3 regions of the Paenibacillus sp. NPDC058174 genome follow, and region 2 is predicted to be linked to each of the others. Evidence: riboswitches for the same ligand, from Rfam matches in the RefSeq annotation. Region 2 holds a riboswitch; each other region holds the start of a gene.
What was found. Region 2 has a riboswitch for thiamine pyrophosphate ahead of tenA (thiaminase II). Riboswitches for the same ligand answer to the same signal wherever they lie in the genome.
Positions count from the first base shown of each region.

Region 1: another riboswitch for thiamine pyrophosphate. It lies ahead of thiC (phosphomethylpyrimidine synthase ThiC); the one in region 2 lies ahead of tenA (thiaminase II).
Region 3: another riboswitch for thiamine pyrophosphate. It lies ahead of ACFVVF_RS00355 (ABC transporter substrate-binding protein); the one in region 2 lies ahead of tenA (thiaminase II).

Region 1 covers NZ_JBHVUY010000001.1:689,120-692,399, forward strand. The annotation lists gene ACFVVF_RS03120 (ankyrin repeat domain-containing protein) at 1-843, shown strand, start outside; gene ACFVVF_RS03125 (YmaF family protein) at 1,015-1,380, opposite strand; TPP riboswitch at 1,529-1,641, shown strand; gene thiC (phosphomethylpyrimidine synthase ThiC) at 1,735-3,280, shown strand, end outside.
Region 2 covers NZ_JBHVUY010000005.1:285,726-289,005, reverse strand. The annotation lists gene ACFVVF_RS23185 (ABC transporter ATP-binding protein) at 1-599, opposite strand, end outside; gene tenA (thiaminase II) at 596-1,285, opposite strand; TPP riboswitch at 1,379-1,488, opposite strand; gene ACFVVF_RS23175 (WGR domain-containing protein) at 2,198-2,956, opposite strand; gene ACFVVF_RS23170 (DUF3934 family protein) at 3,039-3,233, opposite strand.
Region 3 covers NZ_JBHVUY010000001.1:96,619-99,898, reverse strand. The annotation lists gene ACFVVF_RS00365 (ABC transporter permease) at 1-17, opposite strand, end outside; gene ACFVVF_RS00360 (thiamine-binding protein) at 7-309, opposite strand; gene ACFVVF_RS00355 (ABC transporter substrate-binding protein) at 369-1,397, opposite strand; TPP riboswitch at 1,545-1,656, opposite strand; gene ACFVVF_RS00350 (glycosyltransferase family 4 protein) at 1,854-3,188, shown strand; gene ACFVVF_RS00345 (GDP-mannose 4,6-dehydratase) at 3,256-3,280, opposite strand, start outside.

The DNA of each region.
Region 1 (3,280 bases), on a different contig from region 2:
AATATGTTCGAGTACTTGCTCTCCAAAGGGGCTGATCTCAACGCTATTAATCATGTCGGTCATTCTGCCCTAAGTCGTGCACTAGCTTTTGAAAATATGCAAGGTGCCTATACTCTTATTGATTTAGGTATTGATTTGAGTGCAATAGGAGGGGGAGCTTTAATTCATTGCGCTTATGAAGGTAAGATTGAATTTTTAAAAAATCTAATTAACCTAGGTGTAGATATTAACTTCTATAGTGAGGACAATATATTTACTAGTGGCGCTACGCCTCTTATAGCTGCAGTTATAGGTAAACAGTTCGAAACGGTAAAATATTTAATTAATAAAGGTGCTGACACCTCATTGGTCTGTAGAGAAGGATGTCGTGCATATAATTATGCTAGGATACAAGATACATCCGAAATAGCTTCATATATCAAACTATTTGAACCTCATGAATATCACGATATTAATAAGCGGACTGAAGAACTTATTGATGGTGGCGTACCTTTGGAAGTCATTGAGGTTTTAAAAATAAACAATAAGCGACTAGAATATGAATCTGAAAATTATTCTAACTATCTGGTTCTTGGAGATCTTTCTGACGTAGTGTACTTCGAATATCACGATTTTAAACTATATAACCTATTGTTAGAAGTTGATAATTTCGAGGCCTTTGGTATGATAACCTGGTGTCCACACATTAACTTATTTGTAAGTGTTGATATAGAACATGAGTGGATTTATCTCTTGCATGATATGACTTGGGAAAGTTTTCTAAATAATCCGGGATTGTACATTGATCGCATAATTGATGGCTACTACGATTGTGAGGAAATTGAAGAGGAAGCAATGATTTAATTAACCTCCTGCCTTAGCTGATGACTCGATCAGCTAAGGCTTCGCTATCTATTTTAATTAGATAGAATTGATAGTATGAAAAATAAGAAAGCATGCATCGTTCCCTTATTGGATCGGCGCATGCCTTCTTATTTTTACAATAGTAAAGTATGAGTGTGGAACAATTCTATATCATTTAATCAACGGCGCTTGAATTAAAGTCGAGAATTTAAATTGATGGACATGGCCATCGTTAAAGGTCGTCTGGCCTTTTACAAAATGAACATGCTTGCCTCTCCCGACTCGGATAGCAGGACCCGTCGTTATTTTTTTCAATTTATGAAAGTGATTAAGGAAATCTGTGTTGGCCAAATCAATTTCATGGACATGGCTATTTCCTCGCGGTATCGCTTGACCAGTAACTCCTGCGAATCGGTGGTTATGACGATCATTTCCTTCTTCAGCAAGCTGAGTGCTGCCCTGGAACTCATGAACATGCCGTTGGACCTTGTAACAAGGTGCAGCCTTTTTGTTAATTGTCGCTCTTCTTCTAACCATTGTTAATAAACCTCCTAATGATAGAACTATTATCATCGTATTAAGGAGAGGATCGAACCGTTCTAGGCCGGCTCATTGTTTATTCAAATGGAAAGCAAAGAATTAAGGGTTGATTTATGCTGCGAAAGTGTATAAGATTTAGTTGACCAATCGAATACACGGGAGCTTGGGTTAACCAGGCTGAGAGGATAGCTGATAATGCTGTCGACCGTAAAACCTGATCTGGGTAATGCCAGCGGAGGAAACGTTCAAGCCTTTGTGTATACAAAGACCGCTTCTTTTCGTTGCGGTCTTTTTTGTATGTATAAGAGGCGTCTCCGCTTGCACACATTGATTTTCTAAGGAGGCAATGAAATGGCAAGCGAGTCCAACAGCAATAAAATCATTCCTGATCTATCTTCTTTTCCCGGCAGCAAAAAGGTTTATATTCAAGGTTCACGACCGGATATTCATGTTCCGATGCGTGAGATTGTATTAAGCCCAACTGGCAGTGGCGATAACGAACAACAAAATTCACCTGTGAGAGTCTATGACAGCAGTGGTCCATACACAGACGCACAGGTGCAAACGGATATCCATAAGGGTCTCCCGCCGAATCGGCTAGATTGGATACGGGAACGCAACGATGTCGAACCATATTCGGGCAGAACCGTCCAAGCGGAAGATAATGGCCATCGAGCAGAGGAGCTCGTCAATCAAGCAGATCTGTTCCCTGGAATGAACCGCCGTCCATTGCGAGCTGCAGCCGGAGCGAATGTCACTCAAATGCATTATGCAAGAAAAGGAATCATAACCCCTGAAATGGAGTACATAGCGATAAGGGAAAATGTCGCTCCAGAATTTGTGCGTAATGAGGTGGCTGCCGGGCGAGCGATAATCCCATCCAACATCAATCATCCGGAAAGTGAACCGATGATCATCGGGCGAAATTTCTTAGTGAAAATCAATGCCAATATTGGAAACTCTGCTGTAGCATCATCTATTGACGAAGAAGTTGAAAAGATGAGATGGGCAACGCGGTGGGGGGCGGATACCATTATGGATCTCTCCACGGGTAAAAACATTCATTCCACACGGGAATGGATCATCCGCAATTCTCCTGTACCAATAGGTACTGTTCCTTTGTACCAAGCACTGGAGAAGGTAGGCGGCAAAGCAGAGAGATTGAGTTGGGAGATTTATCGCGATACGCTTATAGAACAAGCTGAGCAGGGAGTCGATTACTTTACGATTCACGCCGGAGTCCGATTACGCTATATTCATCTGACTGCGAAACGTGTGACAGGTATTGTGTCTCGTGGCGGCTCTATTATGGCTGCATGGTGTCTTGCTCATCACCAGGAAAATTTTCTTTACACTCATTTCGAAGAAATCTGTGAAATTATGAAAACGTATGATATCGCATTTTCTCTGGGAGACGGGCTGCGTCCGGGTTCCATTGCAGATGCTAATGATGAAGCACAGTTTGCCGAACTAGACACGTTAGGCGAACTTACTCAAATAGCTTGGAAGCATGACGTGCAGGTCATGATTGAAGGACCAGGCCATGTTCCTATGCATATGATTAAAGAAAATGTAGACCGACAGATGGAAGTTTGTCAGGAAGCCCCTTTTTATACACTGGGACCGCTTACTACGGACATTGCTCCCGGTTATGACCATATTACTTCAGCGATTGGTGCAGCAATGATCGGATGGTTCGGAACCGCTATGCTTTGCTATGTTACGCCTAAAGAGCATCTTGGCTTGCCCAATAAAAATGATGTTCGGGAAGGGGTCATAGCGTACAAAATTGCCGCTCATGCGGCAGATTTAGCCAAGGGTCACCTAGGGGCACAAGAGCGGGATAATGCTTTATCCCAAGCGCGTTTTGAATTCCGCTGGAGAGATCAGTTTCATT
Region 2 (3,280 bases):
ATGAACAGAATCGTCTTTTTTCGCTTCTCCCACGCCTGAAGGAGCCATTGCTGCATTCCGGTGCGCGTCATTGCATCCAGAGCGCTGAACGGTTCATCCAGCAGCAGCAAATCGCCTCCGCCAAGCAAAGAACGAAGGAAAGATACCCGCTGGCGCATTCCGCCAGACAGCTCATGGGGATACTTCAGCTCCGTTCCTTCCAGGCCCAGCTCAGGCAGCAGCTCCAGCACCCGCTGACGCGCATCACGCTTGGAGACACCTTGCAGCTCCAGCCCGATTGCGGCATTATCCTGCACCGTGCGCCATGGCATAAGGCAATCGCGCTGCGGCATATAGCCGACAGCATTGGATTTTGCTGTCGGTGTGTCGCCACTCACTGTGATCACGCCTGAGTCTGGTACGAGCAGTCTGGCGAGCAGCCGGAACAGCGTCGTCTTGCCCATGCCGCTAGAAGCTACGATGCTGACAAACTCGCCTTTGTTGACCGTAAAGCTCAAGTCGCGAAACAGCGGCTCCTCACCGGGAAAGCCATAACACAAGCCTTGAACGGACAACGCATTGCCATGCGGGTCTTTTATCTCTGTAAGCGGCTTGCTCACACCGGCCACTCTTCCAGGCGGTACGCCATATCCCAAAACATATATTCCAGCTTGGATGCGATTAGAAAATGCCGCTCCAGCTTGGCAAGCTCGGACTCATTCAGCCCCTCAGCCAATTGATCCATCACGCCGATGCACCAATCGGTCAATTCGCTGAACTCAGCCGAACTGTACATTCGTATCCATTCACCATATAGCGGATGCTCCAGCGCTGCCGGATCTTGTGCAAACAGTACGCCGATCTCCCGGTAACTCCACATGCATGGCAGTACGGCCGCCGTCACTTCGGCAAGCGTTCCTTGCGCTGCAACATCCAGCAAATATTTCGTATAGGCAACCGTCGTTGGAGCAGGCTCCGTCGACTCCAATTGCTCCCGCGTTACGCCGAGTTTTTCAGCATACAACCGGTGTAGCCCCATCTCCACATTAAGCGTCGAGTCGCAAAGCGATGAGAACTTGCCCATCATCTCGAGATCGCCGGCCTTGATGCTACCGTAAGCAAACATTTTGGCATAGTCGATCAGATAGACATAATCTTGCATGAGGTAATATTTAAAGCGTTCCTGATCGAGCGTTCCCGCCTTAAGCTCCGCCAAAAACGGATGCCGGTGGCTTTGCTCCCAAATGTCCTTAGAGCCCTCATACAACCTGTCGCTGAATCGTTCTTTCACATGCATTTTTACCATTTTTCATCTGCACTCCTTTGCTTAGTAACCGTCGGTAACGTAAGCTAAGGCGCTCGAAACACAACAAAAAGCCATTCGAGAATAGACGAATGGCTTACAATTCGAAATGTTCTCTACGCCAGCATTACCTGGTTCAGATTAACGGTCAGGCAAACAAGTTGCCTATCTCAGCCGGACTTCATCCAGCACCCGCACTTCATATGCGATTTATCACCAATACTATAACTGATCAATCTCTATTAGGCAATACGAGCAAATTCAGATCAGGAGCTGCTGAGCAGCAAGCTGCCGAATCGGGTTTGATAGCTTTTTTCTTTATTCTGGTAATTTTTTTATTTATTACGTAGTCAATCTACCTTATTACCCATCCAATTAATGGATAATGAGCCATTAACGTCGAAAAGTTCACTATAGCGGAATTTGATTTCCGTATAGGGAAGAAAGTTCACTTAAAACCGTAAAAACCTGCATTTTGCTCGATTCCGGCCAGTAATTAAAGAAAAAAGTTCAGTTAATAGCGAAGTTAGTTCCCAAGCCCTCATCGCTGCTAGCTGCCAAATCGGTTCGGTAAATTTTTTCTTTATTACGTAATCAATCTACCTTAATTCCCGCTCAATTACACGATAACGAGCCGTTAACGTCGAAAAGTTCACTGCAGCGGAATTTGATTTCCATATAGAGAAAAAAGTTCACTTAAAACCGCAGAAACCTGCATTTTGCTCGATTCCGGCCAGTAATTAAAGAAAAAAGTTCAGTTAAATAGCGAAGTTAGTTTAAAAGAATCCGAACAAGAGAAGCCGTGGCATTAGCAGTAGGTTGAGCATCCGTGCTGCTCCTTCCAAACTTACTGCACCGTGAAAAACAGCTGCAGCCATCATCCACTTTTCTCTAAAGTTCATCCGTCTCAAAAACTTAAAAACTAACCAAGTCCTCGGCTATCCGCCCTCGAATCTGCCTTCCTTTTTCCGTGCCCCCAGTCAGCCGCATCAACACGTTCATACGTTCCAGCGACCGGAGCGCCTCCGTTCTCAGGGCATGGCTCAGCTCGCCCATAATCTTAATCCCGCCCAGCGCCGAAGCTACGATTACGCGATCGTTCAGCAGCAGAAGCTCCGCGTTGCTCATCCGGTCCAGCTTTGGTCCCTCCAGCAGCTTTTTCACAAAAGCTTCATCGCTTCGATGCGCCGGGACATACAGCATGTCCCAGTCCCTCTCGATCAGCAAATGCGGAAATATCGCCGTCATATCTGCGTTATCTCCCCCCGCCCCGCCCTCTTGCTGCTGAACAAACGTCTCCAATGCCCGAAGCGCTGCCAGACTTTCCTTCGTGCCAAACGGAGCGGTCTCGTCGTCCGCCATATAATAAACTGACTGAGTGAAATGTTCTCTAAAACGAGGGTGCGAGGTTCGGGCCTGCAGCCCTTCAATAGGATCGTCATAGTAATACCCGCAGCGATCAAATGACGGGTCTGCCCAGTAGCCTTTTTTCAGCTTTTGCGCAATGATCCGTTCCGCTTGGCGCAAGCATTCCTCCTCGCTCCTGAACCTCTTATCCAGCATTCTGCCGTTCGTGTTGATCCGTCCAAAATGAACGGTATACACCGGGCCGTTGCACGAAATGCGCCAAAATTTATTCGACCGCCCGCTTTGAAATATAAATGCGCGTTTCATTGCAGCCTCCCCCTGACAGCCCTATCTATCTGCGTAAAAAAAGGCCATCCCCTCAGCTTGCCGGGAACAGCCCTTCGCTTGTTTAGTTCGAATCCTTCTTGGCGCTTGCAGGAGCGCCTTCGCCGCCTTCATCCGCCTTCTTGCCGGCTGCGCCAGGCTTGGCATTTTTGCTGAACACGCGCTTCGCGCTTTTCGCTTTTGCTGCTTTATCCCAACGGCTCCAGCCTTTTTTACCCGTTCCTTGCCCGATGCCGCTTTTCTTTTTTCCTTTGGTCAATCGTTACAGCTCCTCGTCTATCGCAATCTACTAAGGAGTATTGTACC
Region 3 (3,280 bases), on a different contig from region 2:
GATTTACTATTGTCCATCCGGATATTTCTCCAGCAGCCTTCCCATCGAAGCGCCGTTCGCCGGGTTGTAATAAATCTTAACTTGCGAAATAACAGACGGACAGCCAAGTTCAGCCATCGCTTCGCTCATTTGCTGCACAATGCCAAGCAATTGTCCCAGTTCGCCTTCCATCGTCGTCTCCAGCGGAGCTACCCGGTAAGGGACTCCCGATGCTTTAATAATCTCGATCGCCCGGTCTACATAAGGATAAACGCTTTGTCCTTCCGGTGTTGTCGGTAAAATTTGAATGCTGACCAATGCGTTTGCCATGTTCCTATCCCCTTGTCCATTATTTTCTCCGTTACTCCCTCTCCTCACGGAGCCAATCCTTATTTCGGCAAAAATTCGTTAGTGAATGCCTTATCGGCTTCAAGCTCTTTGTCCAGCAGCTTATGATCAAACATCCATTTGGCGTAGTTGTCCCATACTTCCAGCTTCTGCTCGCCCCAGCGCGGTGCGTCATCCTTATATTTTGGACTCAGCCACTTCTGGCTCGCGCGTACCAGCTCTGCATTCAAGTCCGGCTCCGCTTTGATGAGCACTTCAGCAGCATCCTCCGGATGGTCAATTGCAAATTGATAACCCTCAGCCGCACCTGCGACGAAAGCTTTAACGAGTTCCGGCTGCTCCGCAATCAGCTTCTCGTTTGCAGTCAATATTGGCGTATAGTAATCCAGCTTATCGCTATAGTCCGTCAAGTACACCATGTTCAGCTTCTCTCCGCGAAGCTCCGCTTCAACACCCGTCCATGCGTAGAAAATCCATGCGAAGTCAATGTCGCGCTTAACGGCTGTGAAGAAGTCGCTATCGCCAATGCTCAAGATTTTCACCTTGGATACATCAGCTTGCTCCTCCTGCATAATGGATTCGATAACGGCCGCTTCCACTGGAGCGCCCCATCCTCCGTAAGTTTTTCCTTCGAATTTCTTCGGCGAATCGATGCCTTTATCTGCCGGCGAGGCAAATCCCGATGTATTGTGCTGAATGACCGCCGCTACCGATACGATCGGCAAGCCGGCAATTCGCGCCATCGTAAGCGATTCTTGGTAGCTGACGCCGAATTCCGCTTTGCCGGAAGCGATCATTTTATCAGCGCCGTCCTGGCCAGGCTGAATGATCGTGACGTCAAGTCCATGATTTTTGAAAAAGCCTTTGTCCCGTGCAACATACAGCCCGGTATGATTCGTATTCGGCGTCCAGTCGAGTACGACCGTTACCTTTTTCAAATCGCCGCCTGTATTGCCGTTCGCTCCTGAGCCGGCTTCGTTATTTTTTGCGGCTCCGCAGCCTGCCAGCACCAGCATTGCTGCAAGCAGTGCAACTGCCGACCTCCATATTGCTGTTTTTGTTCCCCTCATATCCATTCTCTCCTTTTTTGTCTCTCATCAAATCGTGTAGTCGGGAATGCGGCTAATGATAAAGGAAAGGCGCCCCCCTGATACGGAGGACGCCCATTAGTCGGCTGTTTGACGCATGACGAGAAGAGGCTGAATACGCCTTCTTGCTGCATGATGCGGTACCATTCCTACGCTGGCATTACCCAGATCAGGTTTACGGGTCGGAGTTGACTCGAAACTCCCTCTCAGCCGGCCTCCGCCAGCTCCCCTTAACGATTCAATTGAATTAATAGGCTCATTATAGCAAAGTGGCTGTGAAAAGCCAAGAAAATAACATAATCCGCCCATCTCCCTATGCTTGCCGAAGCGGGACAAATGCCGCTTTTTTAATGAAAAGGGCAAAAGCCTGCCATGGCAGACGTTCCCGTGAATAAACTAGAAGCGAAATGATTTCCGCTCCCCGCAGAGAGGAAGGGAATGATGGATAAACGTTCGAGACGCCGCACTCACAAGAAAAGATCCCGATCGAAAGCAAAATCTTCGAATAAATCGCTCAAGCGTAAAAGACGGACGAAGAGAGTCCGTTCTAGAAGGAAACCGCGGCAAGCGCGAAGACGAAGCCGCAAACGGCTTCGGCGATCCAAAAAACAGCTTACTGCTCAGTCGAATGCCGCAGGAGCACAGCCAGGCTCTCCCCTCTATCCGCAAGGGCTGAACATTGTCGGCTTCGTCCGGGCAGAAATGGGAATCGGAGAATCAGCCAGACTGGCTGCAAGGTCAGCGAATGCTGCCGGCATTCCGTTCGGCTTGCTTGACTATCCGATCAAAGTGTCCTCGAGAATGCTTGATGACAGCTGGTCTCATAAAGAATTAAAAGAACCGCTCTACAATACAAATGTTTTCCATATTAACGCCGATTTCATGGCTCCTGCAATGGAGCATTTCGGACCCTCTCTCGCACAGAACCGGTATAATATCGGCTACTGGCATTGGGAACTGCCGGACTTCCCTGACGAGTATGCGGATGCCTTCAAGCTCGTGCAGGAGATATGGACCTGCAGCCGCTTCGTCGCTGATTCCATTGCGCGGAAATCTCCCGTTCCAGTCATCGCTATTCCGCATGGCGTAACCGTACAGGTGTCCTCCGACTACAATAGGACCCACTTCGGACTGCCAAGCGGACGTTTCCTGTTTCTTATGATGTATGACGCCCAAAGCTCCGCCTCGCGTAAAAACCCTCAAGCGGCTGTCGAGGCATTTAAGCTCGCTTTTGCCAAAAACGACCCTCGGGTCGGGCTCGTACTGAAGCTGAACAATGCCGGCTTCCGCCCGGAGGAATTTGCCCCCATCCGCCAGCTGGCGGCGGAGCATAATAACATCTATCTAATCGACCGCTCGCTATCGCGCCTTGAAGTCAATTCGCTGCTGCAATGCTGTGACAGCTTCGTCTCCTTGCATCGGGCAGAGGGCTTCGGACTCGGATTGGCTGAATCCATGTATCTGGGCAAACCCGTCATCGGTACGAACTGGTCAGGCAATACCGACTTTATGAACAGCACCAATTCCTGTCCCGTCAACTATAAGCTCGTACAGGTCGGGCAAGACTGGGGCCCTTACAAAAGCTATCAAATCTGGGCAGAGCCTGATATCCAGCACGCTGCCGATTATATGAGAACACTGGCGGATGAGCCGCAATGGCGGTCGGCCATCGCAGCCAATGGCAAATATACGATCCGCAACGAGTATTCACCACTGGCAGTCGGCCAGCGCATGAAAGCTAGACTGGCACAGCTCGGTCTGCTTCCCCTCTAAACCAGAAATAGGCCCGGACAGCGTATGAACTTTGTTCCATCGCCGTTCTCGGACCTTTTTTTGGTTGCTATGATAGGATTCCCCGCCAATAG